One region of the Cryobacterium sp. TMS1-13-1 genome, then DNA from elsewhere that is predicted to be linked to it. Evidence: riboswitches for the same ligand, from Rfam matches in the RefSeq annotation. Region 1 holds a riboswitch; each other region holds the start of a gene.
What was found. A riboswitch is a leader RNA that binds a small molecule or an ion and turns the genes downstream of it on or off. The one in region 1 is predicted to bind thiamine pyrophosphate.

Region 1 (7,301 bases):
GAGTTTGTTGCGTTTGAGCAGCGAGGGAAAAACATTGGTGGCGAGCGCGACCTTCTGGGCGGTCACGGTGCCGCCCGCGGTCACTACCCGGGCGCCCTGGGCCGGCCGATGTCGGGCCGTGTCCACGCTCTGCACGAGCGAGTGCTCGAAGATCTCCACTCCAAGGTCGGTCGCCACGCGCGCCAGTTCGGCGGCGAGCTTGCCCGGATGCACGAGGGCGGTGCTGCGCCGGTGCCAGACGCCGGCGAGGTAGGTCGGTGACGCGACCTCGGCCCGCACTGCGGACTCGTCGAGAAACACCACGTTTTCGCCGGTCGGCTCTTCGCGCAGCCACTCAATCTGATGCTCTTCGATGGCGAGGTCGATGGATCCGGTGCGTTCAAAATCGCAGTCGATGCCGAGGTCTGCCACCGCTCGTTCGATCTCGTCGAGGTTCTCGTTGCCCAGTTCGGTCAGTCGGTCGATCTCTTTCGGCCAGCGACTGCGCCCGTTGTCGTCACCGTGGGTCAGGCTCGCCTCGCAGAAGCCGCCATTGCGACCGGATGCCGCCCAGCCGACCGTGCGCGCCTCCAACAAAAGCACCCTCGCATCAGGGTTTTGCTGCTTGGCCAGCACCGCACTCCACAGTCCGAGGTAGCCGCCGCCAACGATCGCGAGGTTGCAGCGCAGGTCGCCGGTGAGCGCTGGATAGCCGGTACGCGGCTCGAGGTCCTCGAGCCAAAACGAGCCCAGGCGTGTTCCCGTGAGCGAGGTTTTAACAACGGATGCCGCTGGCCGGGCCCGGTCGAAAATGGTGCTGCTCATGCGTGGCTGCTGGTCATGGGTGGCGTCCTCTCGCGGCGACGATGCCGCCAACTAGTCTGGGCGCCACCAGCCTAGCCGCGCCCACCGACAGGCCGGGGCGCGGCATCCGCTCTGTTCGCGGGTTGCCCCATCCGCGTCACGCTACGCGGGGGTTGCGCCGCTACGCGGGAGGCGGCACACCCCCGCGCACTGACGCAGGTCCCGCGAAACACGTGCCCCGAGGCCCGGGCCCGGAACCTGGGCCCATGCGTGCAGGATGCCCCCGTCGACCGGGCCCGGGACGTGGGCCCATGATCCAACATGGGCCCGGTTTCCGGGCCCGGGCCCGGTCGGATTTCTCGTCACCCGGCAGGGGCATCCGCTTAACGCAAAAGTGCCGCCCCGCAGAAGCGGGACGGCACCAGAGAACGCGAGTGACTAGATAATCGCGGCGCGAAGGGCGGCAGCAGCTGCAGCCGGGTCTTTGGCGCCGTAGATTGCTCCGCCGGCAACGGCGACCGTTGCTCCGGCGCGCTGCACCGAAGCGATGGTCGACAGGTTCACGCCGCCGGCAAGGGAGAACGGAACCTTGGCGGTCTCGCCCTGGTTGAGCAGTGTGGCGAGCGAGAAGCCGGGCTCGGCCTGCTCGTCGAGTCCAGCGTGCATCTCGACGAACTGGGCACCGAGCGCGGTGACCTCGCGGGCGCGGGTGACCTTGTCGGCAACGCCGATGAGGTCAACGACGATGCCCTTGCCGTGCTTGGTCGCGGCGGCGACAGCTCCGATAATGGTGCTGTCTCCGGCCGTGCCGAGCACGGTTACGAGGTCTGCACCGGCGGCGAAGGCGATGTCGGCTTCGAGCTCGCCGGCATCCATCGTCTTGAGGTCGGCGAAGACGATCTTGTCGGGGTGCGCGTTCTTGATCGCGGTGACGGCGCGCAGGCCCTCTGCCTTGATCAGCGGGGTGCCGAGCTCGATGATGTCGACGTGCGGTGCAACCTGAGCAGCCAGCGTGAGCGCCGCTTCGGTGGTCAGTACGTCCATAGCTACCTGAAGCTTCATGGGATTCTACTTTCTATTAGTAATTAAGAGTGGAAAGTTTTTGGAAATGGTGCGCGCCCTATTCGAGGTTGGCGTGACGCGGCCAGAGCTGTTCGGCCGTGGAACCGCTCGCCTTCCAGAGCGTGTGAAACAGGGCGTCGCCGACGAACAACACCGACTGCTCGAACAGGCCGCCCGAGTACTGGGCCGACACCTGCCCAGCGTGGTCCTGCTTGGCAGCCGCGGGAATTACCACGGTCACCGCGGCGAGCCGCCCGAGCGACGACTCGGGCGCAGTGGTCAGCGCGAGAATGCTCGCCCCCACGCCGTGAGCCGTCTCGGCGGCACGCACAATGGCGCCCGTCGTTCCGGATCCGCTCGCCACCAGCAGCACGTCGCCCGACACGATCGCCGGGCTGGTCACCTCGCCCACCACGTGCACGTCGAGGCCGAGGTGCATGAGTCGCATCGCGGTCATCTTCAGTGCCAGCCCGGAGCGGCCAGCGCCGAGCACGAACACCCGGGGCGCCGCGGCGAGCAGGGTTGCCGCCTCATCCAGTACTGAAGCGGATGCCGATCGCAGCGCCTCGACGACGCGGCCGTTCTCGGCGAAAATGAGGCCGAGGGCATCCGCTGCCAGTGGGGTGGTTGTCGTTTCGGTCATGATTCAATGGTCCACTCCTTCGAGTGGGAATGCTGCCCGCCAAACGAGCGGTTTTCCTACCCAAACGGATGGCTCTGGGTGGGTTCCGAGGATGGCCCGGGTAGGCTGGGGGGCATGACTTCCGCTCCATCTAACCCCGGCGTGCGCGCCACCGCCACTGAGGCCGCTGCGCGCAGCACGGCCGCCGCCCTCCGGTCTGATGCTGGTACCGGAGCAGCCGAACCGGCCGCGTCATCCGCCACGACCGCAAAACGCCCGACGCTCCCCGCAAACTCCCCGGTTCAAACAGCGCGCAGCGCAGCCGCCGAACGCTCCAAACTCATCGCCGACCTCACCGACGCACACGCCACCACGCTGGAATCCCTGCTCGCCGTGCTGCGCTCCGGCAGCACGAGTGACACCGCCGCCCGACAGAAGGCCACCGAACTCGCCGCCGCCGCGATGGTCGCCCTGCGCGCGGTGAGCGACCTCGATCGCAGTCTCACCGAGGAACCCGTCGCCCGCGCCTTCGAACGCCTCAGGAACGACCTGCGCCCGCTCGTGCGCTTCGGCGACCTCGACGTGCAGTTCATCGAGCCCCCGGTGAACGGTCGGGCATTGCCCGGCGAGGTCGCCCACGAAGCCCGCGCCATCGTGCGCGGCGCCGTACTCGCCCTCGTCGAACAGGCCGGGGTCGCGCGGGTGCGCGTGCAGTGGGACTGCGACGGAAGTAACCTGCTCATCCGCATTCGGGACGACGGTCCGGGCAACCTCGATGCCGAGGTTCCGAGCGTGCGCCAGCTCGCCGCCCGCGTCGTCGCCCTCAGCGGCACCCTCAACGTCGAGGCCACCGCCGGCTGGGGCTCCGAGATGGCCGTGTCGCTGCCGCTCGACGCGCCCACGGCATCCGTCACCGCCGCTGCGGCCTGGGGCCTCAGCCCACGCGAACGCGACGTGCTCGAACTCGTCGCCTCTGGGGCGCGCAATAAGGCCATCGCACAGGCCCTGACCATCAGCGAGAACACAGTGAAGTTTCACGTGGCCAACCTGCTGCGCAAGGTCGGCGCCTCGACCCGCGCCGAGCTGGCCGCCCTCGCTCGCTAAGCGGATGCCCAGCGCCAGCTATGCCTGGCCCGCCGCAGACTCGGGCGCCAGCTCCCGGTCATCGCGCCAGCGATGCGTGGCGCGATGGCCCCCACCGGGCGCGGTGACCGCGACCCCGGTAGGACCCGAGCGCGCAACCAGCGCTAGGGTGAAGGAGTCAGAAGACACACCAACCACGGGAGCGCGCACCAGCGAGCTGAGAGGACGGCCAGGGCCGTCGACCGTTGAACCTGTCCGGGTAATGCCGGCGTAGGAAGTTCGAAACCAATGCGCACAATTGACGAAACAACCATGTCAAAAACGGTCACGACCGGCCCGATCCAGGGCAGCAGCAAACGCTACGAACCGGTAGAGGACTGGCCCGGGCTCGAAATTCCCGTTCGCCGGGTGAACCTCAGCAACGGCGAACACTTCGACCTGTACGACACGTCCGGCCCGTACACCGACGAGACGGCCAGTATCGATCTCGAGAAGGGGCTGCCGCAGACCAGAGCCGGGTGGGAGCATCCGCTGCCCATCGACGGCGCTGCCACCCAGCTGGTCTGGGCCCGGGCCGGCATTGTCACGCCGGAGATGGCCTACATCGCCGCGCGCGAGGGCGTCTCGGTCGAGCTCGTCCGCGACGAGGTGGCGCGCGGCCGGGCCGTCATTCCGGCCAACCACAAGCATCCGGAGAGCGAGCCGATGATCATCGGCAAGGCCTTCACCGTGAAGATCAACGCGAACATCGGCAACTCGGCGGTGACCTCGTCGATCGCCGAAGAGGTCGAGAAGATGGTCTGGGCGGCCCGCTGGGGCGCCGACACCCTGATGGATCTCTCCACCGGCAAGGACATTCACCTCACTCGGGAGTGGATCATGCGCAACTCGCCCATTCCGGTGGGCACCGTTCCGCTCTACCAGGCCGTCGAAAAGGTCAACGGCGACCCGTCGCTGCTCACCTGGGAGATCTACCGCGACACCGTGATCGAGCAGTGCGAGCAGGGCGTCGACTACATGACCGTGCACGCCGGCGTGCTGCTGCGCTACGTGCCGCTGACCGCCAACCGGGTGACCGGCATCGTCTCGCGCGGCGGCTCGATCATGGCCGCCTGGTGCCTCGCCCACCACCAGGAGAGCTTTCTCTACACCCACTTCGTGGAGCTGTGCGAAATTCTGCGCCGCTACGACGTGACCTTCTCGCTCGGCGACGGCCTGCGCCCCGGCTCGATCGCCGACGCCAACGACGAGGCCCAGTTCGCCGAGCTGCGCACCCTCGGTGAGCTCACGAAGGTCGCGAAGTCGCACGGCGTGCAGGTGATGATCGAGGGGCCGGGTCACGTTCCGATGCACAAGATCGTTGAAAATGTGCGCCTTGAGGAGGAACTCTGCGAGGAGGCCCCGTTCTACACGCTCGGCCCGCTCGCCACCGATATCGCGCCGGCCTACGACCACATCACGAGCGCGATCGGCGCGGCCATCATCGCCCAGGCCGGCACCGCCATGCTCTGCTACGTCACGCCCAAGGAACACCTCGGCCTCCCCAACCGCGACGACGTGAAAACCGGCGTGATCACGTACAAGATCGCCGCCCACTCCGCCGACCTGGCCAAACACCATCCGCGCGCCCAGGAACGCGACGACGCCCTCAGTCGGGCCCGGTTCGAGTTTCGTTGGACCGACCAGTTCGCGCTCTCGCTCGACCCGGACACCGCGCAGAGCTTTCACGACGAGACACTGCCGGCCGGCCCAGCCAAGGCCGCCCACTTTTGTTCCATGTGCGGGCCCAAGTTCTGTTCCATGCGCATTTCAGCGGATGTTCGGGTGTACGCCGAAGAAAACGGCCTCACCAGTCTCGAGGCCATCGAGGCGGGAATGGCCGAGAAGTCGGCCGAGTTCACCCGTCTGGGCAGCTCGGTCTACCTGCCGCTTCGGGTGCTCTGATGACGGTCATTTTCGACAAGCGGATGCCCACCGACACTCCCACGGTCGCCGCTTCCGGGGTCGCCGGGCCCGGATCGCTGGCGCCGCGAGCAGTTGTGAACGACCGGTCGCGAAGAGCCGCTACTCCAGCCCGTTCGCCCGCGCGACCCCGCCCAGCCAGGCCAGGCTCGGCTTCGGCGTGCGAACGAACGTCTCGCGGTCGACCTCGATGAGCCCGAATGTCGGCCGGAATCCGCTCGCGCACTCGTAGTTGTCGAGGGCGCTCCAGTGCTCGTAGCCGAGCACCTCGATGCCGTCCTCGACGGGCGCGCCCACGCCAGCCCATCCGCGACAAACCAGACCGGAGCAGGGTTTTCCCATGGTCCCGCGGCCAGAATGCCGCACATGACTCCCGCGAATGTAACGCTGCGTCTGGTGCGTCCCGACGACGGGGAGAAGCATTCGGGCACCACACGGCACAGGCGTCCCCCGCCTCGAACCCTGTTCCAACGCCGCCGCAAAATTCTGATCCCATTGGCCATCGCCTGGCTCGTGATGGCCGCACTGGCTGGCGTGCTGCTGCTCACCGGTACGAAGCCGAGCACCCCGTTCGGCGACACGGCCACCGTGCCCGGCGGACTCGCCCGCATCAGCGCGATCATCCCGCTCGAAACCGATGGCTGGGTGCCGGCGACCGCCGCCGACCTGCTCTCCAGCCCGGTGCAGCCCGGGGCCCACCGCGTGCGCATTCTGCTCGAACTGACCGAAACGGATGCCTCCGGCCTCGCCTTTCGCGCCGCCGACTACTCCCTGTCCGGACTCGGCGCGCGGTCCACCGCGCTCTGGGTCGACCCGGCAGAGCAGAGCGGAGCATCCGTTCAAGCGACCCTCGTTTTCGAAATCCCCAATCAGGTCATTGCCCTCGTCCTGGACGGGCCTCAGGGGGCCAGCCTGTCCCTCGGAACCGGGCACCATACCAACTCCTGAAATTGTCCCCGAAATTGGGGGTAGTTCCCTAGTCCACCCGCGGCTTACCCCGGGCTTGGGCAAACCGGCACCATTGTCGCATTCCAACAGTGGAGGTCTTCATGACAATGGAATCGGACACCCGAGTGCAGCCAGCCAGCGCGCCCGTCGCACACCTCAACGTTCAACTCTTCGGCAACCTGACCATTCGACGCGGCTCCATTGTTCTGCACGCCCACCAACTCGGCGGACCGAAACCACGCCAGATCCTGGAGATTCTTCTCGTACACGTTGGCCTCCCGGTGTCGAAAGACCACCTGATCGAATTGCTCTGGGGAGCAAACCCTCCGGTCGAAGCCCTGCCCACCCTGGAAAGTTATGTCAGCGTGCTGCGCAGCCACCTGCAGCCCGGTGCGGGAAAGCTCGGGCCGTTGCAGACAACGACCGGCGGCTATGTGTTGGACCGCGACCTGGTCGATGTCGACCTTGACCAGTTCGACCATCTGCTGCAACGAGCCCAGAAAACCAATCCCGAGCTGGCTTACCCCTTCTTACTTCGCGCCCTCGACCTCGCCGAAGCCCCACTGCTCTGCGATGAACTGGTCGCAGCGTGGGCATCGGAGGCACGTGACCAGCACGCGTCCCGGCTGACCGTAGCCCGCGTTCTGGCGTCCGAAACCGCCGCTGCTCTGCACCGGATCGACGATTCCGTCGATCTCGCCAACCTCGCGATTGCCGATGACCCGCTCAATGAACGAGCCTGGACGGCCCTCATCCTCGGGCTGGAGGCTGCCGGGCGCCACGCCCAGGGCCTGCAAGCCTATGACCGGTGCCGCCATGCCATGCAGAGCGAACTGGGCTG
Region 2 (7,301 bases), on a different contig from region 1:
CCACACTCTCCAGCGCGAGCAACATGCTCAAAGATTCTTCATCACCGAGCAGCCCGAACGACACCCCACCCAACGCCGCCAACAACGCATCCCGCGCCTGCTCCACCGCCACAATAGTGGGGTTCAAACTGGACTCACTCGGGTTTTCCATGAACATGGGCGCCATTGCCTCCTTCCCATGATTCTACCCCAAATCGAACACAAAAACGAGAGAAACTCAGAAATATTCGAGACGGCATTTACGCAACTGTTCGAGACGGCATTTACGCAACTGAAGGTCGTGCACCTTGCTTCTATCTTCAGGAGAGTGATAATCGCTCGTAACGCTCCGCCGAAGTCGGTTGGTGCCAACTTTTTGATGTCGAAACAATAAACGATTCCCAATCACAAATAGCCCCAGCGTCCGCGTCTGCTCCACCGCCCCGCGCACCAGCACCGCGCCAATTCCGCATCGCCGATGTGCGCCCGTCAAGTTATTGAGACAATCTGATTGATTTTTCTTCTACGCCGCTGCCGTTTGGCGGGCGTCGCGGTGAGCGGCCAACGCGACCGCGGGTTAGAGCCCTCCGTTGTGTGAATGAGGGCGCCGCCGATTGTACCAAGATTCGATATATTCCATCACCGCAGTCCTCGCGGCGCTGACAAGCCCTCGCCGTTCAGGCTCGGACCGTTCCATCGCCAGCGGGACAGCGGAGGTGTATTCACCGACGAGAAAAATTCCGCCGAGAAAACGCAGCGCCAGGATCACCAGGAGCGATCCAGCACCGAACATGGCATGGCTGGGAACTAGTGCGATGAGCAGTGTCGTTAGCGCCACACCGGTGAGTGCGATCTTGGTCGTCGCCGTGCGGCCGATGCGGTCGGAGATCGGACCGAAGATCGCCGCTCCTATCGGCCGTCCGAGCAGCGTCGCGACAAATATCAGCCCGGCGTTGCCGACCAGGTTTTCCGACCCGAAGAGGTGCGCCGCTGCCGGCGTCAGGGCGATGACGGGCAGGAAGATGTCGAATGTGGTCCACATAGTTGCCGAAGCTCCCGCCCCGTATGGCGCGGCGCATGCCTGGCGGCGCCGACGACGGCCGTTGAGCGGAGGCAGCAGTGCTGGCGCGGGGGTAACGCATCAATTTCATTTCCTATGCCGACTATTTTCACCCCTCAGCCGCAGCGCCGACCGTGGGGCGTTCCAGCCCCAGGTGCCCACGCAAGGTATCGGCGGTATAGCGGGTGCGGAACAGGCCGCGCTGTTGCAGCACAGGGATCACGCGGTCCACGAACTCGTCCAACGATTCCGGCAGCAGCGGCGGCATCACATTGAAGCCGTCCGCGGCACCGGAACGAAACCACAACTCGATTTGATCGGCGATCTGTTCCGGCGTTCCAACCATGGTGCAATGCCCACCGCCGGCGGCGAGCCGGCCCAGCAACTGCCTGACCGTGGGCTGCTCAGCCTGAATAATTCGCAGGATCGTCGCATACCGACCCTGCGGCCCGGTGAAGCCGGCCAGCGGCGGCAGCGCCGGCACCGGCGCATCCAAATCCCAGTTGCTGCAATCCTGTTGCACAAACGTTCCCAGCTGCGCGAGCGACTGTTCGGTCGGCAGGAGGGCGTCGACCTCCGCCTGCTTCGCTCGCGCCTGCGCCTGTGTGGAGCCCACATAGGTGACGAGACCGGGCATGATCGATACCGCTTTCGGATCACGTCCGGCCGCGGCAATTCGCCGCTTCACATCCTGGTAATACTCCTGCGCGCTGGCTAGGTCATAGGCGACGGCATAGATTCCTTCGGCATAACGGGCCGCCAGGTCCCGGCCGGGGCCGGAGGCACCGGCCTGGAATAGCACGGGTCGACCTTGCGGCGGGCGTGGCACCGTCAGTGGGCCGTCCACCCGGAAGTGTTCGCCGGAGTGGCCGATCGCTCGCACCCGGGCCGGGTCAGCATAGAGACCTCCGCGGTTCAGGACCAGAGCATCGTCCTCCCACGAATCCCACAATTTCAGTGCCACCTCGATGAACTCGGCCGCCCGCCTATAGCGCTGGTCATGGGAGGGCAGCACGTCCATTCCATAATTGCGGGCTTCGGCGTCAAACATGGAAGTGACCACGTTCCAGCCAATGCGCCCCTTACTAATGTGATCCAACGATGCAAGCATGCGCGCAGCGTGAAAAGGCGTAAAAAAGGTCGCCGAGACGGTGCTGACCAGCCCGATCCGGCTCGTCGCCCGCGCCATCGAGGCCATCGCCGTCAACGGTTCAAGAAACCACCGCGGGCCGGTGCTCACATCATTGACGGCGTGCCCGTCGGCGAAGAACACGGCGTCAAAGAGGCCACGTTCGGCGCTTTGGGCGAGCCGTTCGTAGTAACTGATGTCTCCCAACTGCTCGATGGGCGACTGCGGCCGTCGCCAGGCGGCGCCGTGGTGGCCACAACCCATGAGGAACGCATTGAAGTGGAGCTGGCGCGGGGCCGACATGACCGGCGCGGCCCTAGTTCATCACCAGGCCGCCGTCGACCACCAGGTTCTGACCGGTGACCGACCGCGACCAGGGGGAAGCAAAAAAAAGTACCGCGTCCGCAAATTCGGCCGGGGTGGTCACCCTGCGTAGTGGGGTGGAGGCGGCAATGAAGTCGAACACGTCCTCGGGGGTGGCCGCGCTGGCATCCGTGGTGCGCAGTAGCCCGCCGGAGACCATGTTCACAGCAATGTTGTGCTGGCCGAGGTCTGAGGCAAGGGTGCGGGTCAGGGAGAGCAGGGCGGCCTTGGCTGCGGTGTAGTCGTGGTAGGGCACCACCGGGTTCTGAAACAGGTTGGTGCCGATGTTGATGATGCGGCCGAACCCGGCCTCGCGCATGCCTGCCAGCGCCTGCTGGGTCGTGTTCAGGGCGCCACGGACGCTGCCGGAGAACTGTGCCTCGAACTCGTCCCAACTGATATCGGCCGCGCCGGAGCGGGCATCGCCGTTGAAACTGAAATCGGCCAACGCGTTATTGACCACCGTAGTCACGGCGGAGCCAAAATGTGCTTGAGCCTGCGTGAGTAGTGCCGCGACCTGGGCCGGGTCGGTGACGTCGGCCTGTACGGCAAAAGCGTGTTCAGGCCCATAGACGGCGGCCAGGGTTTCCGCCGCTGCGGCGCTGTGGCGATAGTTAATGACCACCCGGGCGCCCTGAGTCGCAAAAGCGTGCACGATGCTTGTGCCCAAGCCGCGTGCACCGCCAGTGACCAGGACAATCTGTTCTGCTATTTGCATGATTTTCTTCACCTTGGGTAAGGCGAAAGGACGAGATCCGGCACCAATGCGGTGCACGTAATTCTCCGTGACATCCCTTCGCTAGTTCGAACTAGATCAGGTTCAACGGGTGTCATCTCAGCCGACCGTCATACAGTCGGCACCCCGTGTCGCTGGAAACGAGTATACGCAACCGCCTGGTACCGGCGAATTTCCATCCCGAACCTGAACTCATCAACTCCCCGCTGGTCGACTTTGTCGTCACGAGGCTCAGCGCAACTCCACGTTTAACGGCCCTGGACGAGGCGTACCTGCACGCCATCGTCGTCTCGGGCGACCGTACCGAGACGACTTCTGCTCGAACATCCGCCAGTGCACACGACCGACACGTGGACGCCGGTGACGCAGCAGCGCAGCGCCAAAAGTTTCGCAACGCGAAGACTCCAATCACGCGCAAGCCCAAATATGGCGTGACCCAGAGTTTCCGGATAGCCTTCCTGAGAAATAACTTGGATGAAAATATGGCACGCAGAACTTAGAGGTGCTAGACCCCGCACATCCAGGCGAATGTCAGCCGACACTTATAACCCTGTTTAAGGCTTCGGAGGCGTTACGATTCGCGGCGTGGCCTGCTCGGTGCCAGACTTGGACCATGGTGTTCTCACTGCCGATCCTCGATTTCTCTCAACTCGACGCTGGCGAAGCCGAAGCTGCGGTATTCCGCGCCGAACTGCTGCGCGTCACCCACGAGGTCGGGTTCTTCTACCTGACCGGCCACGGCGTCGACCCGCAGCTGACGAAAGAGCTCCTCGCCGTCTCCCGCAAATTCTTTGATCTGCCGGCCGACCAGAAACTCAAGCTGGAAAACATCCACAGTCCCCAGTTTCGCGGTTATACCCGCGTTGGCGGGGAGCTCACCGCCAACGCCGTTGACTGGCGTGAGCAAATCGATATCGGAGTAGACCGCGAGCCCGTGCCCCTCGCCGTCGGAACTCCAGACTATTGGCGCCTCGAGGGCCCGAACCTCTGGCCGGAGTCCTTGCCCGAGCTGAAGACCGTCGCCCTGCGCTGGAATGAGGAGCTGAGCCGCATCGCGCTTCGCCTGCTGCGCGCCTGGGCACTCGCCCTCGGCAGCCCCGAGAGCGTCTTCGACGCCGCTTTCGCCGAGAACCCGTTCCTCTTGACCAAGATCGTGCGCTATCCCGGCCAGCCGGTACGTGCTCAGGGTGTGGGCGAGCACCGCGACGGTGGAGTTCTCACGCTGCTGCTTGTCGAACCAGGCAAAGACGGCCTGCAAGTCGAGCACGATGGCGAGTGGATCGACGCTCCCCCGCTCGACGGCGCCTTCGTCGTGAACATCGGCGAAATGCTCGAGCTGGCAACGGATGGCTACCTCAAGGCGACCCTGCACCGCGTTTTCTCCCCTGAAGACGGGTCCGACCGCATCTCCGTGCCGTTCTTCTTCAACCCTGCACTCGACACCGTGATGCCGCGGCTGCAGCTCGACGAGAGCCTGTCTCGCGAGGCCCGCGGGCTCTCTGCCGACCCGACCAACAGTCCCATTCTCGAGACGACCTACGGTGACAACGCCCTGCGCTACCGCTTGCGCGCCCACCCCAACGTGGCTGCGGCCCACCACGCCGATCTGATCTAACCCCAGATAACAGATGATGCCCGGGCCGAGACAACCGTCATACGCGTTACCTAAGCCGTCTACTCGATGATGACCTCCTTCCGGGTCTGAATAGCATTCGAGCACTAAATCCCAACGTGAGCTGCTGCGGATATCTCGGACAGTGGGCCCTCTTAAAATGAGGGTCTACTGAAAGTAGAGATCAGCATGACCGCAGCACGTAGGCGTTTCACCCAGGAGTTCAAAGACGATCGGAAAGTCCCGCTGTTCTGGGCCGTGACCCTGCACAATACCAACCAGGACCGTTTCGACGAGCGGATGGCTCGGACACTCGGCTCGGTCCACGGCTGGGTGCCGACCATCACCGTCACCGTCGCCAGCTGCATCGTAGTCGCCGTCGCCGCGCAGCTTCGACTGGACGTGCTGAGCCACCTGTGACGGGCATCCAGCTGGCCTGACGCGGATCCCTCGGCTCAGATCGGATTTGCCGAGCGGCTTTCTGTACTCAGCAGCACGACCACGGCATCGGAAGTCAGCGACGCTGCGGTGCGTCTGCCCGGATCGCCTGCGATTGCGCGCATCGCCGCCAGGGACGACGCGCCGCACGGGCCGGCGTCCACCCCGAGCTGCTCGAGGTCGTGCACAGCGCGGCGCGTGTCCTCCTCCGAGACGGTGACTGCGGCATCCAGGCCGTCGATCAAATATGGCCAGGAGTTGCTCGACGGCGTGCCGCAGTTGAGGCCGGCCATGATCGTGTGTGAGGTCGGCACTGAGGTGAGCGTACCGGCTTGCAGCGAGACGATGACGGATGGTGCGTTCTCGGGTTCGACGCTCAGCACTGTCGGAGCTGCGGCGACTCCATCCGGTCGCGAGCGATAGTGGCGGATGGCCGCCTCAGCCAGGGACCCGACACCGACGGGAACCGTCACCAGGTCGGCGAGAAGCCCCAATTCCCCCAGCTGCGCGTCAGCCTCACTGAAGATGGTCGAGTAGCCGTCGACGATGAGCTGCGGTACTTGCTCATAGCCGGGCCAAGCGGTGTCCTGGATGTGGAGTGCACTCTCCCCCGCCGACTCGACATAGGCGCGGGCGGCAGCCACCACGCCGTCGTACGGTGCGTCCACTCCAAATACCCCCGCACCCTCCGATTCGATCGCCGCCCAGGGGAGCTTCGACAGGTAGTTCGAGACGAAGATGCGCGCGGGCAGGCCGAGCAGCCGCGCCAAATGGGCGACCGCGCGTCCGTGGTTGCCGTCGGTCGCGGCGACCAGGGTGAACGGTGCCTGCGCGGTCAGCCGGTGGCGCAACTCATCCAGCGGAAGCGCCGCATCCGGCGACCCTACCCGAGCCGACAGCACGCGGGACACCGCGTACGACGCGCCCATCATCTTGAATGCCGGGAGACCGAATCGGAACGATTCGTCTTTCACGAACGCACGGCCGACCCTCAACTCGTCGGCCAGGGCGGAAATCTCTGTGAGCGGGCTCGGCCGGTAGTCGGGCAGGCTGCGGTGGAATTGCAGGATCGAGTCGTCCACAGCATCCGTTCGCCACCGCCTGGCGGCCGGGTTGGAGTAGAAATTGTCAGTCATGTTACCTCTACTATTCCTAAAGAGTTCGTTCCGCAATAGTCGATGATGACGCCGTGGAGCACGCGGGTGACGGTCTCCAGAGACTTGCGCTCGTATGGTGAATTGAGACAGAGATAAGAAGAATCTGTTTCATGACTAATCGTCTAAAATTCACTCCTTCCAGTTCCAGTTCCAGTCCGAGTTGAGCCGACTTCTACGTTTGCTGTTGGTGTCCCCGGAGGTCGGCAATGAAGTTCACGTTCTCCCGTGGGTTGGCTGCAGAAGAGTCGCGGCCATCGTGATGATCGTGATTTTCCCCGCCCTGTTCGTGCCGAGAATGCCACGATCTCGTCCGGTTTGATCTGCCGGGGGAGATTGCACACAGCCTCAATCGACTTGGCAGGACAATGGAATAATCAGCGAATAGGGATCAGCTTTGGCGGACGAAGCCCGTCAGTCAACGGTGGGCTCGTCGAGTAATGCGGCCGCGTACATCGGTCGGGCGGCGTCGGCACTGGGCGGATGGAACAGCCCGGCCGTAGCATCCCGGAACAGGCGGTTAAGCTCGGTGCTGTTGTTGTATCCGCTGCCACTTGCGCACATTAGCGCGGTCTCGGTCGCGTGCCGGGCCACGTTCGATGCGTTGATGCGCGCGCTGACCAAACGCAGCGGCCAGCCTGCGCCGTGGTCGATGAGGTCGTCGAAGTCGCGAGTGTAAGCGTCCAACTGCGCGGGCACCGCCATGTACGCCATGAGGGCGTCGGCCAGGCGCGCCCGGAACTCCGGCACCTGGGCGTAGGTAGTGCCGTTCTTGGCCGACTTCCGGCTCTTCAGCCCCGCGGCGCCCAGATCCAGCGCACGGCGCGCGA
Region 3 (7,301 bases), on a different contig from region 1:
CGACAAGCAGATGGCCTGCCGCACCATCGCCGACAAGGCGATCGGCTACGGCATGCCCGGCTTCTACGTTGACGGCAACGACGTCGCGGCCATGTTCGCGGTCATCTCAGCGGCGGTCGACCGAGCCCGCAGCGGCGGCGGCCCGACCCTGATCGAGGGCCTCACCTACCGCATCGAGGCGCACACTAACTCGGATGACCCCACCCGCTACCGCAAAACCGCCGACGTGGATCTGTGGCGCAGCCGCGACCCGATCGAACGCCTGGAGAAGTACCTCATTGCCCAGGGGGCGTTGTCCGAGGAAGAGCGCGCTTCCGTCGCTGCGGCCGCGGAGGCGCTCGCAGCGACGACCCGCAAGTGTATGACGGAGCAGGCGGTGGTCGATCCGCTCGAGCTGTTCGAGCACGTCTACGCCACCCCCCGCTCCGCCCTGGCCGAGCAACGCGCCTTTCTGGCGGCCGAACTCGACGGCGACGCCGACGCATCCGCTGGTGAATACGAAGAGAGCACCCGATGAGCCCCCAGCAGACCCTCGAGAACGGAACAGCTGTGCGCGCTCCGGAAAACCTGACCATGGCCGCCGCCCTCAACGCGGCCATTCACGACGCCATGGTCGACGATCCGACGGTCGTGCTGTTCGGCGAAGACGTCGGGCCGCTCGGCGGCGTGTTCCGGGTCACCGACGGCTTATACGCCGAATTCGGCGAGACCCGGGTGAGCGACTCGCCGCTGGCCGAGGCCGGCATCGTCGGAACGGCCATCGGCATGGCGATGTACGGCCTGCGCCCGGTGGTCGAGATGCAGTTCGACGCGTTCAGCTACCCAGCGTTCCAGCAGATAGTGTCGCACGTGGCGAAGATGCGCAACCGTACGCGCGGCAAGATTTCGCTGCCGATCGTCATTCGCATTCCCTACGCCGGCGATATCGGCGGCGTCGAGCATCACTCCGACTCCTCCGAGGCGTATTGGACGGCGACGCCCGGGCTGACCGTGGTGAGCCCGTCGAACCCGGCCGACGCCTATTCCATGCTGCGGGGCGCCATCGCGAGCGACGACCCGGTGATTTTCATGGAGCCGAAGAGTCGCTACTGGAGCAAAGCGGAGCTTTCCCTGCCGGTGCAAACCGAGCCGCTGAACCGGGCCGTCGTGCTCCGGGAGGGCAGCGATGTCACGCTCATCGCCTACGGTCCGACCGTGAAGACCGCCCTCGCGACGGCCGATCAGGGCGCGGCTGAGGGGCTCTCGATCGAGGTCATCGACCTGCGCACGCTGTCGCCGTTTGATGACGAGACGGTGGGGGCATCCGTTCGAAAGACCGGCCGGGCCGCGATCGTGCACGAGGCCGCCCAGTTCGGCGGTTACGGCGCTGAGGTGGCCGCTCGCCTGACCGAGCGCAACTTCTTCTACCTGGCCGCGCCCATTTTGCGCATCACCGGCTTCGACCTTCCGTACCCGTCACCCAAGCTCGAGGAGTATTTCTTGCCGACCCCCGACCGAATCCTCGCCGCGCTGTCGACCTGGGAGTGGTCCTGATGAGCCGCGAGTTTCTGCTGCCCGACCTCGGTGAAGGACTGACCGAGGCCGAGATCGTGGCCTGGCTGGTCGCTCCCGGCGATACGATCGCCATCGACCAGGCCGTGGTCGAGGTTGAATCGTCCAAGTCGATCGTGGAGCTGCCGTCGCCCTACGGCGGCGTCGTGGCAAGCCTGTTCGGCGAGCCCGGCCAGGTCATTCATGCCGGGCAGGTGCTGCTGACCGTGACCGACTCGACTGATGACGCTTCAGCCGGTGTTGTCGGCGTTCCGGTCGCCGCGGCGACCGTCACGGCGGTCGAAGGCTCCGGAGCCGTTCTGGTTGGCTACGGCACGACCGAAAGCACCCGGCCGGCGCGCAAGGTGGCCGCCGGGCGGTTCGGCACCCCGCGGGCAGCGGATGCCCCGGCATCGGCTGCATCGACGTCGCCCGTCGCCGTTGCGCTGGCCGAGCGCCCCGCCGATGTGGCGGCATCCGTTTCTCCGGCCATCAAGTCGTCCAGCACGGTCGACCCGATCCGCCGCTCCCCCGTCGTGTCTCCGATCGTGCGCCGGCTGGCGCGCGAGAACGGTTTCGACGCGAGCACGCTGGCCGGCAGTGGGCACGACGGTCTGGTGCTGCGCAGCGACGTGGAGGAACACATTCGCGCGCTCACCGCTCCGGCCGTGGCTGTCGATGTGGCAATCGATGTGGCAATCGATGTCGACATTGCGACGCCGCCCAGCGCTGTCGACGCGGCGAGTGCGGATATTCGCATTCCCATCACCGGCCTGCGCAAGGTCGTGTCGCAGCGGCTGACCACGTCGCGTCGGGAGATTCCCGAGGCGACGATCTGGCTCGACGTCGACGCGACCGCCCTGTTCGCCGCGCGGGACCAGCTGCTCGCGGCGACGGGTGAGCGGTTCAGCGTGACGGCACTCATCGCGCGCTTCGTGGTGGCCGGGCTGCGGCTCTATCCCGTGCTCAATTCCTCGGTCGACACCGCGAGTCAGGAGATTTTGCAGCACGGAGCCATCAACCTCGGCATCGCGGCGCAGACCTCACGCGGGCTGATGGTTCCCGTCATCCACCGTGCCCACGCGATGAGTACGCGGCAACTGCGCGATGCCCTCGCCGCGCTGGTCGCACAGTCGCCCGACGGCACCTTCTCGCCGAGCGCGCTGACCGGGGGAACCTTCACCCTCAACAACTTCGGATCGCTCGGCGTCGACGGTTCGGCCGCGATCATCAACCATCCCGAAGCGGCCATTCTCGGCATTGGGCGCATGATCGAGCGGCCGTGGGTGGTCGAACACGCACTCGCGGTTCGCACCGTCGTAGAACTCTCCATGGTGTTCGACCATCGGGTCTGCGACGGCGGAACCGCCGCCGGGTTTCTCACCTATGTGGCCGGCTGCATTGAAAACCCGGTGAGCCTGCTCGCCGACCTGTGAGCTCGGGGCGTGTCCTGAACGCCCACGATTCTGCCATCGGTAACTGAGTGATGTTTGTTGGCGTATAGGCTGCTGAGTGACACGGGGTGCTCCGCACAATGCGCGAGCTGAGATGAATACCCGTTGAACCTGTCTAGTTAGCACTAGCGAAGGAATGTCACGGATGACTGATCAGACCACGAATATCACGCCGCGCATCACGCCGCGGATTCTCAGTATCGCCGGCACCGACCCGACCGGCGGTGCCGGCATCCACGCCGATTTGAAAAGCATCGCGGCCAACGGCGGGTACGGCATGGCAGTAGTAACAGCTCTGGTCGCGCAGAACACACGCGGGGTGCGCTCGGTGCACACCCCGCCGGTCGCGTTTCTGCGCCAGCAATTGAACGCCGTGAGCGATGACGTGACTATCGATGCCGTGAAGATCGGCATGCTCGCCGAAATCGACGTGATTCACGAGGTGCGTTCCTGGCTCAATGCCCACCGTCCTCCGCTCGTCGTGCTCGACCCGGTGATGGTGGCAACGAGTGGTCACCGGCTGCTCGAACCCCAAGCCGAGCAGGCGCTGCGTGATCTGATCCCCCTCGCCGATCTCGTCACACCCAACGTTCCCGAGCTGGCCGTTCTGCTCGCAGAACCCACAGCGGCAAACTGGGCTGCGGCCATCGAGCAGGGCAAACGACTATCAGCCCGCACCGGAGTAACCGTGTTGGTGAAGGGGGGTCATTTCGACGAAACCATCTGCCCTGATGCCCTGGTCAACACCCACGGGCTGCTGGCACAGAGCGTTGTCGAGTTTGCTTCGCCGCGCATCGCCACCAAGAATACCCACGGCACCGGATGCTCGCTCTCCTCGGCAATGGCCACGGTACAGGCGCGAACCGGGGACTGGGCTGCGTCTCTGGCCGAGGTCAAAGACTGGCTTCAGGATGCCCTGACCCATGCCGACGACCTCGAGGTCGGTCAGGGCCATGGCCCGATCCATCACTTTCATCGGCTGTTCGCAGGCGCGTCGGCCGAGTCGGCCGAGTCGGCCGAGTCGGCCACACCAGCTGATTCGGTGAAGTTCAGTGCGACACTGTGGCGCGATGTCGAGCTGATTCGCACGCAGATCTTCGATCTGCCGTTCATTACGGATCTCGGTACTGGGGTTCTGGCCGAGCGAGATTTTGCGTATTACCTCGCTCAGGACGCGCTCTACCTCGCCACTTACTCGCGCGTTCTTGCGCGCGCCAGTGAGATCGCGCCGAGCATGCACGCACAGCGGTTTCTGGCCGATTCGGCACGACGGTGCCGCGACGTTGAGTTGGAATTGCACAGAAACTGGCTGGGGCAACGGGACGTGTCGTCCGAGGCCGGCCCGGTAACGGCTGGCTACCTGGATCACTTGCTCGGGCTCGCTGAGGGCGGAAACTATGCGGTGCTTCTGGCGGCGCTGTTGCCCTGTTTTTGGCTCTATGCGGATGTCGGTGAGCGGCTGCACACCGACTTTCTGGCGCGCACCGAGACAGCAGTACATCCATATGCCGCGTGGCTCCAGACCTATGCCGATGAAGAATTCGCCGCGGCCACGAGGGAAGTCATCGCGCTCACCGACGACGCTGCGGCCACGGCCTCTGACGCGCAACGCTCGGCAATGCGCCAGGCGTTTGCCACCTCGTCACGGTTCGAGCTCGACTTCTTCGACGCCCCTCGGCACTCTGTGTTGGCCTGAGATGACCACGCCAAACTCGGTACCGTGTGCGGTATTAGCCCAGCGCGGGCAGGCTGGCCAGAAGTCGCTGCGCGGCATCCGTCGGGTCGTTGGCGTCGGTGATCGCGCGCACCACAACCACTCGAGTCGCACCAGCATCGACGACCTGGTTGATGTTGCCGAGGTCGATGCCGCCGATGGCAAACCATGGCAGCTCGCTGTCGGTGGCTGCACTGCGGGCGGCCGCGTAACGCAGAAGCTGCGTTCCGACCGCCGCTCGACCGGGTTTTGTCGGTGTGGCCCAGACTGGGCCGACGCAAAAATAGTTAAGATCGTTCGCGGCCAGGGCTGCATCCACGTGTTCGGTGCTGTGTGTGGACAGGCCGATCACCGCGGCCGGGCCAAGCAGGGTACGAGCGGCGGCCACCGGCAGATCTGTCTGGCCTACATGAAATACCGGAGCGCCCGCCAGGCTGGCAATATCCGCCCGATCGTTGACGGCCCAGAGTCGTGCGTGCTGGTCGGCAACCGAGCGCAGAATTTCGAGATATTCGAGCTCCTCGGCGGCGTCGATATTTTTGTCGCGAAGCTGAATAATGTCGACCCCACCAGCGAACGCCGCCGCCACGAAGTCAGCGAAATCGCCACGATCCTTCCGGGCATCGGTGCAGAGATACAGCCGGGCTTTTATCTGGTCCATGCGACCAACCCTATGGGCCAAGTTCGTGCGTCCGTGCCAGCGCAGAGGAACGGTGCGCACCATGAATGAACGAGTCGTGAACCGCACGGTCGACGTCGCCGTGATCGGCGGTGGCATTATCGGGCTCGGCATTGCCTGGGCTGTTGCGCATTCCGGCCGCACGGTGGTCGTCATCGATCCGGACCCCGCCGGCGGCGCAACGTACGCTGCGGCCGGAATGCTCGCGGCGGTGAGCGAACTGCACTACCAAGAAGAGGTGTTGCTCGAGCTCATGCTCGCCTCCTCGGCGCTGTATCCGGCGTTCATCGAATCACTGGGGCCCGATCATCACCTAACCGGGTATCAGAGAACTCACACCATGAGTGTTGGCGCTGATTCGGCCGACCGGCAAGCGCTGGCCGACCTGCGCGGGGTGCAGCTCGCCAACGGGCTAGCCGTCGACCCGCTGACCATTCGCGCGGCGCGCGTGCTTGAACCGCTGCTGAGCCCTCACGTTTCCGGTGCCTTCATGGTGGAGCAGGATCATCAGGTCGACCCGCGCCGGCTCGCCGAGCGCATCCAACTCGCACTTGCCACGCTGGCGAAAAGCGGCCGGTGGGGCCACGACGCCCTGATCCGGGTGAATGCCATGGGACTACTGCACGACGATTCCGCGGATGTCTCATCTCGCGTTACCGGTGTCGCCCTGGCTGATGGCGGAACGGTCAGTGCCGCCGAAGTAGTTGTGGCCAATGGCCTCGCGGCGGCCGGGTTGAACGGGCTACCAGAGCGACTGACCCTGCCACTTCGACCGGTTTACGGCGATATTCTGCGGCTTCGGGTGCCGGCGCACCTTCGGCCGTTGCTCACCTGCACGCTCCGCGGACTGGTGCACGGCGTGCCGGTCTATCTGGTTCCACGATCGGACGGAACGGTCGTGATCGGAGCCACCCAACGCGAAGACGGCTCCACTGCGGTGTCGGCTGGTGGCGTCTATCAGCTATTGCGTGACGCCCAGGTGTTGCTGCCGGCGGTCAGTGAGCTCGAGCTGATCGAAGTAACCGCTCGCGCTCGTCCAGGAACGCCCGATAACGCGCCACTGCTTGGCCGGGTCTCGCGAACCGGTGGGGAAACACCAGGCAGCGACGTCCCCGGGCTTATCATCGCCACCGGATTTTTCCGCCACGGCGTACTGCTCACACCGGTAGCTGCCCATTACTGTCTTCAGCTTATCGAGGGAAGTGCCGACCAGCGGTGGGAGCGCTTTCGGCCCCACCGTTTCTCTGCAACCCGACCGTAAGCATCCGTTTCCCTACAAGGAGTTGTCAGCTCGTGACCGAATCCAGGCCCATTTATATACCCGCCAGCGCGATCACCGTCAACGGCACAGAACGAATTGTTCGGCGCGGCAGCACCGTGACCGACCTGGTCGCCGAGATCACCGGTCGCCAGATCGCAGCGGATGGCCGTGCGACCGACAAACAACGTCTCGGCGTGGCAGTTGCACGCAACCGTGAAGTCGTTCCACGCAGTCAATGGTCAGGCACCGTGCTCACGGCCGGCGATGACATTGAAATTGTCACCGCAGTTCAGGGAGGTTGACCGTGGAAACCGAACAACTCACAATCACTGACAGCCTGGTGATCGACGGCGTGCAGTTGAATTCACGTCTAATCATGGGTACCGGCGGCGCACCGAGCCTCGAGGGCCTCGGGGCGGCCCTTCACTCCTCCGGAACCGAGCTCACCACCGTCGCAATGCGGCGTCACAGCGTGACGACGGCCGGATCGCTGTTCGATCTTCTGGTCGATCGCTCCATTCGGGTACTGCCCAATACCGCTGGCTGCTTTACCGCGCGCGAAGCCGTCTTGACCGCACAGCTGGCGCGGGAGGCCCTCGAGACCGACTGGATCAAACTCGAGGTCATCGCCGATGAGCACACCCTCCTTCCCGATGCGGTCGA
Region 4 (7,301 bases), on a different contig from region 1:
GCCAGGGCGGCGGCACGACCGAACCGACCGAGGCTCAGACCGAACTCGGCGAGCTGGAGGGCAGCGTCTCCCTGCTGGCCTGGCCCGGCTACGTCGAGGACGGCAGCAACGACCCGGAGGTCGACTGGGTCAGCGCCTTCGAAGACGAGACCGGCTGCACCGTCACCAGCAAAACCTACGGCACCTCCGACGAAGCGTTCAGCCTCATGAAGACCGGTGACTACGACGTCGTCGCCGCCTCCGGTGACGCCTCACTGCGGCTCGTCGCGGCGGGTGACGTGGCCCCGGTCAACACCGACCTCATCCCCAACTATGAGGGCATCTTCGACTTTCTGAAGATGCAGTCCTGGAACAGCGTCGACGGCGTCTCCTACGGCATCCCGCACGGCTACGGCGCCAACCTGCTGATGTACAACACGGAGGTCGTCACCCCGGCGCCCACGTCCTGGGACGTCGTATTCGACAAGTCGTCCGCCTACAAGGGAGCGGTGACCGCCTACGATTCGCCGATTTCCATAGCGGATGCCGCCGTCTACCTCATGACGCACCAGCCGGAACTGGGAATTGAGAACCCATATGCGCTGGACGAGACGCAGCTGGCGGCATCCGTTCAACTATTCAAGGATCAGCGCGTGAACATCGGCGAATACTGGTCGGACTACCTCAAGGTGGTGCAGGCCTTCGAGACCGGCGACACCGTCGTCGGAACCACCTGGCAGGTGATCCGCAACTCGCTGGCCGAGGGCACCCCGGCCGAGGTCGTGCTGCCCGACGAGGGGGCGACAGGCTGGTCGGACACCTGGATGATCGCCGCCAACGCCCAGAGCCCCAACTGTGCCTATGCCTGGCTCGACTACATCGCGAGCCCGGAGGCCAACGCGCAGGCCACCGAGTACTTCGGTGAGGCACCCTCCAATGCCGGTGCGTGCGACTTCACGGTCAACCCCGATCACTGCAAGAGCTACCACGCCGGCGATGCCGAGTACGCGGCGCAGATCTGGTACTGGTCAACGCCGATCGCCGAATGCCTAGATGGGCGCACCGACGTGGAATGCACCGACTACTCTGACTGGACCACGGCCTGGCAGGAGATCAAGGGCTAACGGCCCGAATCGAGGTAGATCATGACGGTTGACGCTCCCGCGCCACCCCGCCGGGCGGTGGTGCCCCAGCAGCGGGGCACCATTGCCCGGCGGGGCTCGGTCCTTCTCAGTCGGCATCCGCGCCTGCGGCTGTCTCTGCTGCTGAGCGCACCCCTGTTCTGGCTCGGGCTGGTCTACATCGCGGCCCTAGCCGCGCTGTTGATCACCGCTCTGTGGACGGTCGACTCGTTCACCGGGCAGATCTCGCAGACCTGGACGCTCGACAACATCGTGGCGGTGCTGACCGGCTCGCTCTACCAAACCGTGACGCTGCGCACGGTGGGGGTGGCCTTGCTGGTGACGATCATCGACATTGTGATTGCCCTGCCGATCGCGTTCTACATGGCCAAGGTGGCCAGCCCCCGGGCTCAGCGCATCCTCGTGATCGCCATTCTGATGCCGCTCTGGGCGAGTTACCTCGTGAAGGCCTACGCTTGGCGCTCTGTTCTCTCGCAGGGCGGCATCTTCGAATGGCTCGTGTCTCCGTTCGGCGGGCACAGCCCCGGTTACGGGCTGCCGGCGACGATCATCACCTTGTCATACCTCTGGCTGCCGTACGTGATTCTGCCGATATATGCGGGACTGGAGCGGGTACCGGATTCGCTGCTCGAGGCATCCGCTGATCTCGGTGGGGGTACCTGGTCGACGCTGCGCCTGGTGGTGCTGCCGATGATCTGGCCGGCTATCATCGCCGGGTCGATCTTCAGCTTCTCGCTATCGCTCGGTGACTACATCACCGTGAATATCGTCGGCGGGGCCAACCAGATGCTCGGCAACCTCGTCTATACCAATGTGGGCGCGGCGAACAACCTGCCGCTCGCTGCGGCGATCGCGCTCATTCCCATTCTGATCATCTTCGCCTACCTGGCCGCTGTGCGGCGCACGGGTGCGCTCAACAACCTGTAGGAGCCTGTCATGCGTCTGAGTCGACCGGCCCGCGGACTGCTCGCGGGCATCACCGCCGTGGTGTTGGCCCTGATCTACCTGCCGCTGCTCGTGGTGTTCGTGAACTCGTTCAGCACCAGCAAGAATCTCACTTGGCCGCCGCCGGGCTTCACCCTGGAATGGTGGGCGAAGGCCTTTCAGAGCGAGGGTGCCCTGGACGCGGTCGTGACCAGCCTGCAGGTGGCGCTCGCCTCGACGGCGATCGCCCTCGTGCTCGGCACGCTCATCTCGATCGGACTGCAACGCTTCGAATTCTTCGGCCGCGATGCCATCAGCCTGCTGGTCATCCTGCCGATCGCACTGCCCGGAATCGTTACCGGAATCGCCCTGAACAACGCCTTTCGCACCGGGTTGGGCGTGCAGCTGTCGATTTTGACGCTCATCATCGCCCACGCCACCTTCTGCATCGTGACCGTGTTCAACAACGTCATCGCCCGGCTGCGCCGCCTCGGTACCAGCCTCGAAGACGCATCCTCAGACCTCGGCGCCGGCATCTGGACCACATTTCGGCTGGTCACCTTTCCACAATTGCGCTCGGCGCTGTTTGCCGGGGGACTGCTCGCCTTCGCGCTGAGCTTTGACGAGATCATCGTGACGACGTTCACGGCCGGGTCGAGTGTGAAGACGCTGCCGCTGTGGATTCTGGACAACCTGTTCCGGCCCAACCAGGCCCCGGTCGTCAACGTGATCGCCGTGGTGCTCGTGCTGATCTCGATCATTCCCATCTACTTCGCGCAGCGGATCGCCGGCGCCGAGAAGGTCGTGCGCTAGCCGTTTCGCCCCCTCCCTGCGCATAACTCCTGCAGAACGTGAGAGCGGATGCCGCCCACCCGCGTGAATGGACGGCGGCGGCCTCAGCCGGCAGGGAATTGCAGGAGTTATGCAGGAGATCGCTCGTCACCGGGAGGTAGTGCCGCAGGCCGGGTTCGGGTTAGGGTTTTTCGGTGGGTAGTCAGGACGGCAGTGGGCGGCAGGTGTCGGCGCGGGACGTCGACGACCGTTCTGCGACCGTGCTGCACGTCGACCTCGACGCGTTCTTCGTGTCGGTCGAGTTGCTGTCGCACCCCGAATTCGTCAACCTGCCCGTGATCGTTGGCCACCGCGGCGGTCGGTCGGTCGTCACTGCGGCCAACTACATCGCCCGCAAATACGGCGTGAACTCGGCTATGCCGATGGCGCTCGCGCTGCGGCAATGCCCGAATGCAATCGTGCTCGAGCCGCACATAGGGCTCTATCGGGACTTTTCCAGCCGGGTCATGAGCATTTTCGATGACGTGACCCCGCTGGTGGAACGGCTCGGCATCGACGAGGCCTTCCTCGACGTGGCCGGCGCGACCAACCTGTTTGGCTCACCGGGCGTGATCGGCGAACTCATTCGCGCCCGGGTGTTCGCCGAGACCGGGCTGGTCTGCTCGGTGGGCGCGGCCTCTACCAAGTTCGTCGCCAAACTTGCCTCCGGCCTGGCCAAACCGAACGGGCTGCTCGTCGTTCCCGCCGAGGATACGGTCGAGTTTCTGCATCCGCTGCCCGTCGCCGCGCTGTGGGGCGTCGGGGCCGCCACCGAGCAGGCGCTGAGCAGACTCGGCCTGAAATTGATCGGCGACATCGCGCACACGCCGCTGGCGGTGCTGCGCAAAGCGCTGGGGGAGGCATCCGGTCAGAAACTGTTCGAGCTGTCCTGGGGTCGTGATCCGCGCGTGGTGACGCTGGAGCGGGAGGAGAAGAGCATCGGCCACGAGGTGACCTTTGAACACGATGTGACGGATGTCGACCGGCTGCGCAGCGAATTGCTGCGGCAGTGCGACCTCGTTGCCGTACGGCTGCGGCGGGGCGATCTCGTGGCACGGCGGGTCGCCCTCAAGCTGCGCTACACCGACTTCAGCACGGTGACGCGGTCGCGCACCCTCGCCGAACCCAGCAATGTGGGGCGGCGCATCTACGAAGAGGCGGTGGCCGCGTTCGACCTGCTGGCAGCCTCCGGTATTCGGGTGCGGCTGATCGGGGTGCGTGCGGAGCAGCTCGGCACAGCATCTGGATCGGTCGGACTCTGGGACCCGGACGAAGACTGGCGCGGCGCGGAGCTGGCCGTGGACACCGTGACCGAGCGATTCGGAGCGGGAACCGTGCGCCCGGCCTCGCACTTCAAACCTCGCCCCTGAAGTCTCAGTCACGCTAACCTGATGGCATGACCAGCCTCCCGGAAAAACTCGCAGAAACGTTCCGTTCCGCCGGTGTGAAGTCGGCGTACGGTGACCCTGTACAGATCGATGGCGTCACCCTGGTGCCCGTCGCGCTCGCCTACTACGGCTTCGGCGGCGGTGATGCCGGTGAGGGCGGGGCCGGGTCCGGCGGGGGCGGAGGCGGCGTTTCGCTGCCGATCGGCGCGTACGTCAAGTCTGGCGGTACAGCCCGGTTCGAGCCGAACGTCATCGCCCTGCTCGCCGTCGGTGTGCCGTTCCTCATCGTCGCCGGCCGCGCCTTGGCCCGGGTGATCCGCGCCCTAAAGAAGTAGTCGCTTTCTGCACGGGGCCCGGGCCCGGAAACCGGGCCCATGATAGATCATGGGCCCACGGAGCTAAGGTGGGCCCGGGCGGGTGTGGCGCAACCGCCGCGCTGCGCGCGGGCGACGCGCGAAGCGTCGCCGCGCCCAGCGCGGCACTCTTGGGCGCAACCAGGCCGGAAAGTGCCAGGGGCCGCTCACCGGCAGACCCTGCGCAATTCGCCGCCGCCGTAGAACGAACCGGCGCATGAGCAGCAGGTACAGGGCCGCCAAAACGAGCAGAATGCCGATGCTCATGTCGTGATCCCCATATCGTCAGTCTAAACGGGGCACTATACTTGAGCACGATCACGGGAGTCCGGTACACCGGGCTGAGAGGAAGCTGACCAAGCTTCGACCGTCGAACCTGATCTGGATCATGCCAGCGCAGGGAGGCTTCTCAATCCCGTGCCCTGTATTTACCTACAGAAAGGGCACGAAACAGTGCACGCTACAACGAGTTCACTCAAGCAATCCGCTCCCGCGGGAGCCACGAAGCGCAACTTTCGCTGGCGCGTCGTCGACATCGTCGTCGCCAGCGTCATCGGCGTCGCGAGCGGTGTCATCTTCCTCGTCTGGAATCAGGCGAGCAACCCCCTGAGCGGTCTGCTTTCGCCGCTGCTGCCGGGCCTGTCTGCCCTCCTGGGCGGAGGCTGGCTGTTCGCTGGCGTGCTCGGCGGTCTCATCATTCGCAAACCCGGGGCCGCGCTCTACACGGAGCTCCTTGCCGCCGTCGTTTCCACGCTGATCGGCAACCAATGGGGACCACTGACGCTGGTGTCTGGCCTGGTGCAGGGTCTTGGCGCCGAGCTTGTCTTCGCTCTGTTCCTCTACACGAACTATCGTCTCTACGTCGTGTTGTTGGCGGGCGCTGGGGCCGGACTTGCCATGGCCATCAATGACCTGGTGCTGTGGTATCCCGGTTCAGCGAGCGCATTCGCGACGATTTATATCGTGAGCGCGATTATTTCCGGCGTCGTTATCGCCGGGCTCCTGTCCTGGTTCGCTGCGCGCGGCCTGGCTCGCACGGGCGCGCTCAACCGCTTCGCGGCGGGTCGCATCGCCGGTCGAACCGCGATCTAGGCGAGCGGATGCTGGTGGGCGCGACGCGGGGAGGCGCATCCGTCGACGTTCGCGACTGGGGTTGGCGCCATTCCGGTCGGCGGCGCTGGGCGGTGAGCGAGCTGTCCCTCCGCATCGAGCCTGGCGAGCGGATTCTCCTGCTCGGTGCATCCGGTTCGGGAAAATCGACGCTGCTGCACGCGCTGGCTGGCGTGCTCGGCGGCGACGAAGAGGGCGAGCAACGCGGTACTCTGCGCGTGAACGGCACCGAGCCTGGCAACGCCAGGGGTCAGGTCGGCCTGGTCCTCCAGGACCCCGACTCGCAGGTAATTCTCGCTCGCGTCGGCGACGATGTCGCCTTCGGTTGCGAAAACATCGGCGTGCCGCGTGAGGAAATTTGGCGGCGCGTACAGGATGCCCTCGAGATGGTCGGCCTCGATGTCCCCGTTGGCCACCCGACGTCCGCCTTGTCGGGCGGCCAAAAACAGCGTCTTGCTCTCGCCGGAGTGTTGGCCATGCAGCCGGGTCTGCTGCTCCTCGACGAGCCGACGGCAAATCTCGATCCGGTCGGCGTGCGGGAGGTGCGCGAGTCCGTCGCCCGCGTTCTGGCACACACTGACTCGACGTTCATCGTTATTGAACATCGGGTTGAGATCTGGAAGGACCTCGTCGACCGGGTGATCGTTCTGGGCGCCGACGGGGGAGTCCTGGCCGACGGATCCCCTAGCGACGTTCTCCTCGCGCAGGGAGTTGCACTGACCGCCTCCGGCGTCTGGGTACCCGGTGTGCCACACACGCTTCCCGTAAGGCCTCCTCGAGAGACCGTTCAGCCAACGCTCTTGTCGACCAGTTCTCTCGCGATTGCGCGCACTCGGGATTTTGTGGTTGCCGAAAATATCGACCTTGAGGTGCCGGAAGCCTGCGCTCTGCTCATCACCGGACCCAACGGAGCCGGCAAGTCCACCCTCGCGCTCACCCTGGCGGGGCTCCTGCGCCCCGCCGCCGGGCGGGTCGTCGCCAGCAGCGCTCTCGCCGCTGGCGCAGGGAGCGACCCGATCCGCTGGAAATCGCGACAGCTTCTGAGTCGAGTGGGCACCGTCTTTCAAGACCCGGAACACCAGTTCGTCGCTGGCACCGTGCGCGCCGAACTGGCCGTCGGACCGCGAGCCCTCGGTCTGTCGGACGCACTGCTGCACCGGCGCGTCGACGATCTGCTGGATCGCCTTCGCCTGGACCACCTGGCCGAGGCCAACCCATTCACCCTGTCCGGTGGCGAGAAACGACGTCTGTCGGTCGCCACAGTGCTGGCCACCCAACCCCGACTTCTGGTGCTGGACGAACCCACGTTCGGTCAGGATTTTCGCACCTGGCAGGAGATCGTTGCGCTGCTGCGTGACCTCCTGGACGCGGGCACCGCCATCGTCGCGGTCTCCCACGACGCAGACTTCGTTGCCGCCGTCGCTGATCGGGAATTTCGAGTCGAGGGCCGCGGCTCCAAGTACGATCTCAGCGCGGTTCTGCCATGAGTGTCTTGACACCCACGCGGGGAGTGCGAGCGATCGACCGGATCAATCCGGTCGCGAAACTCGCTGCCGCGCTCCTGCTCGCCGCAG

Region 2: another riboswitch for thiamine pyrophosphate. It lies ahead of E3T31_RS02295 (3-oxoacyl-ACP reductase); the one in region 1 lies ahead of thiC (phosphomethylpyrimidine synthase ThiC).
Region 3: another riboswitch for thiamine pyrophosphate. It lies ahead of E3T31_RS10105 (bifunctional hydroxymethylpyrimidine kinase/phosphomethylpyrimidine kinase); the one in region 1 lies ahead of thiC (phosphomethylpyrimidine synthase ThiC).
Region 4: another riboswitch for thiamine pyrophosphate. It lies ahead of E3T31_RS09415 (ECF transporter S component); the one in region 1 lies ahead of thiC (phosphomethylpyrimidine synthase ThiC).

What each region holds. Positions count from the first base shown of each region.
Region 1 is NZ_SOGX01000008.1:230,259-237,559, reverse strand. Features, by position in the region: gene E3T31_RS07945 (FAD-binding oxidoreductase) at 1-804, opposite strand, end outside; gene hxlA (3-hexulose-6-phosphate synthase) at 1,222-1,845, opposite strand; gene hxlB (6-phospho-3-hexuloisomerase) at 1,904-2,488, opposite strand; gene E3T31_RS07930 (response regulator transcription factor family protein) at 2,603-3,571, shown strand; TPP riboswitch at 3,737-3,844, shown strand; gene thiC (phosphomethylpyrimidine synthase ThiC) at 3,863-5,494, shown strand; partial or broken gene E3T31_RS07920 (family 1 glycosylhydrolase) at 5,615-5,794, opposite strand; gene E3T31_RS07915 (hypothetical protein) at 5,879-6,460, shown strand; gene E3T31_RS07910 (BTAD domain-containing putative transcriptional regulator) at 6,562-7,301, shown strand, end outside.
Region 2 is NZ_SOGX01000004.1:102,296-109,596, reverse strand. Features, by position in the region: gene E3T31_RS02315 (DUF222 domain-containing protein) at 1-166, opposite strand, end outside; partial or broken gene E3T31_RS02305 (MFS transporter) at 680-1,021, opposite strand; gene E3T31_RS02300 (LLM class flavin-dependent oxidoreductase) at 1,149-2,471, opposite strand; gene E3T31_RS02295 (3-oxoacyl-ACP reductase) at 2,485-3,249, opposite strand; TPP riboswitch at 3,306-3,406, opposite strand; gene E3T31_RS02290 (hypothetical protein) at 3,396-3,767, shown strand; gene E3T31_RS02285 (isopenicillin N synthase family oxygenase) at 3,881-4,882, shown strand; gene E3T31_RS02280 (hypothetical protein) at 5,069-5,299, shown strand; gene E3T31_RS02275 (pyridoxal-phosphate dependent enzyme) at 5,335-6,453, opposite strand; gene E3T31_RS02270 (acyl-CoA dehydrogenase family protein) at 6,886-7,301, opposite strand, start outside.
Region 3 is NZ_SOGX01000010.1:162,710-170,010, reverse strand. Features, by position in the region: gene pdhA (pyruvate dehydrogenase (acetyl-transferring) E1 component subunit alpha) at 1-517, shown strand, start outside; gene E3T31_RS10115 (alpha-ketoacid dehydrogenase subunit beta) at 514-1,533, shown strand; gene E3T31_RS10110 (dihydrolipoamide acetyltransferase family protein) at 1,533-2,966, shown strand; TPP riboswitch at 3,039-3,138, shown strand; gene E3T31_RS10105 (bifunctional hydroxymethylpyrimidine kinase/phosphomethylpyrimidine kinase) at 3,121-4,680, shown strand; gene thiE (thiamine phosphate synthase) at 4,715-5,359, opposite strand; gene thiO (glycine oxidase ThiO) at 5,421-6,638, shown strand; gene thiS (sulfur carrier protein ThiS) at 6,671-6,940, shown strand; gene E3T31_RS10085 (thiazole synthase) at 6,943-7,301, shown strand, end outside.
Region 4 is NZ_SOGX01000010.1:25,857-33,157, forward strand. Features, by position in the region: gene E3T31_RS09385 (ABC transporter substrate-binding protein) at 1-1,103, shown strand, start outside; gene E3T31_RS09390 (ABC transporter permease) at 1,125-2,048, shown strand; gene E3T31_RS09395 (ABC transporter permease) at 2,058-2,858, shown strand; gene dinB (DNA polymerase IV) at 3,032-4,246, shown strand; gene E3T31_RS09405 (hypothetical protein) at 4,273-4,599, shown strand; gene E3T31_RS09410 (hypothetical protein) at 4,663-4,884, opposite strand; TPP riboswitch at 4,928-5,037, shown strand; gene E3T31_RS09415 (ECF transporter S component) at 5,071-5,709, shown strand; gene E3T31_RS09420 (ABC transporter ATP-binding protein) at 5,718-7,214, shown strand; gene E3T31_RS09425 (energy-coupling factor transporter transmembrane protein EcfT) at 7,211-7,301, shown strand, end outside.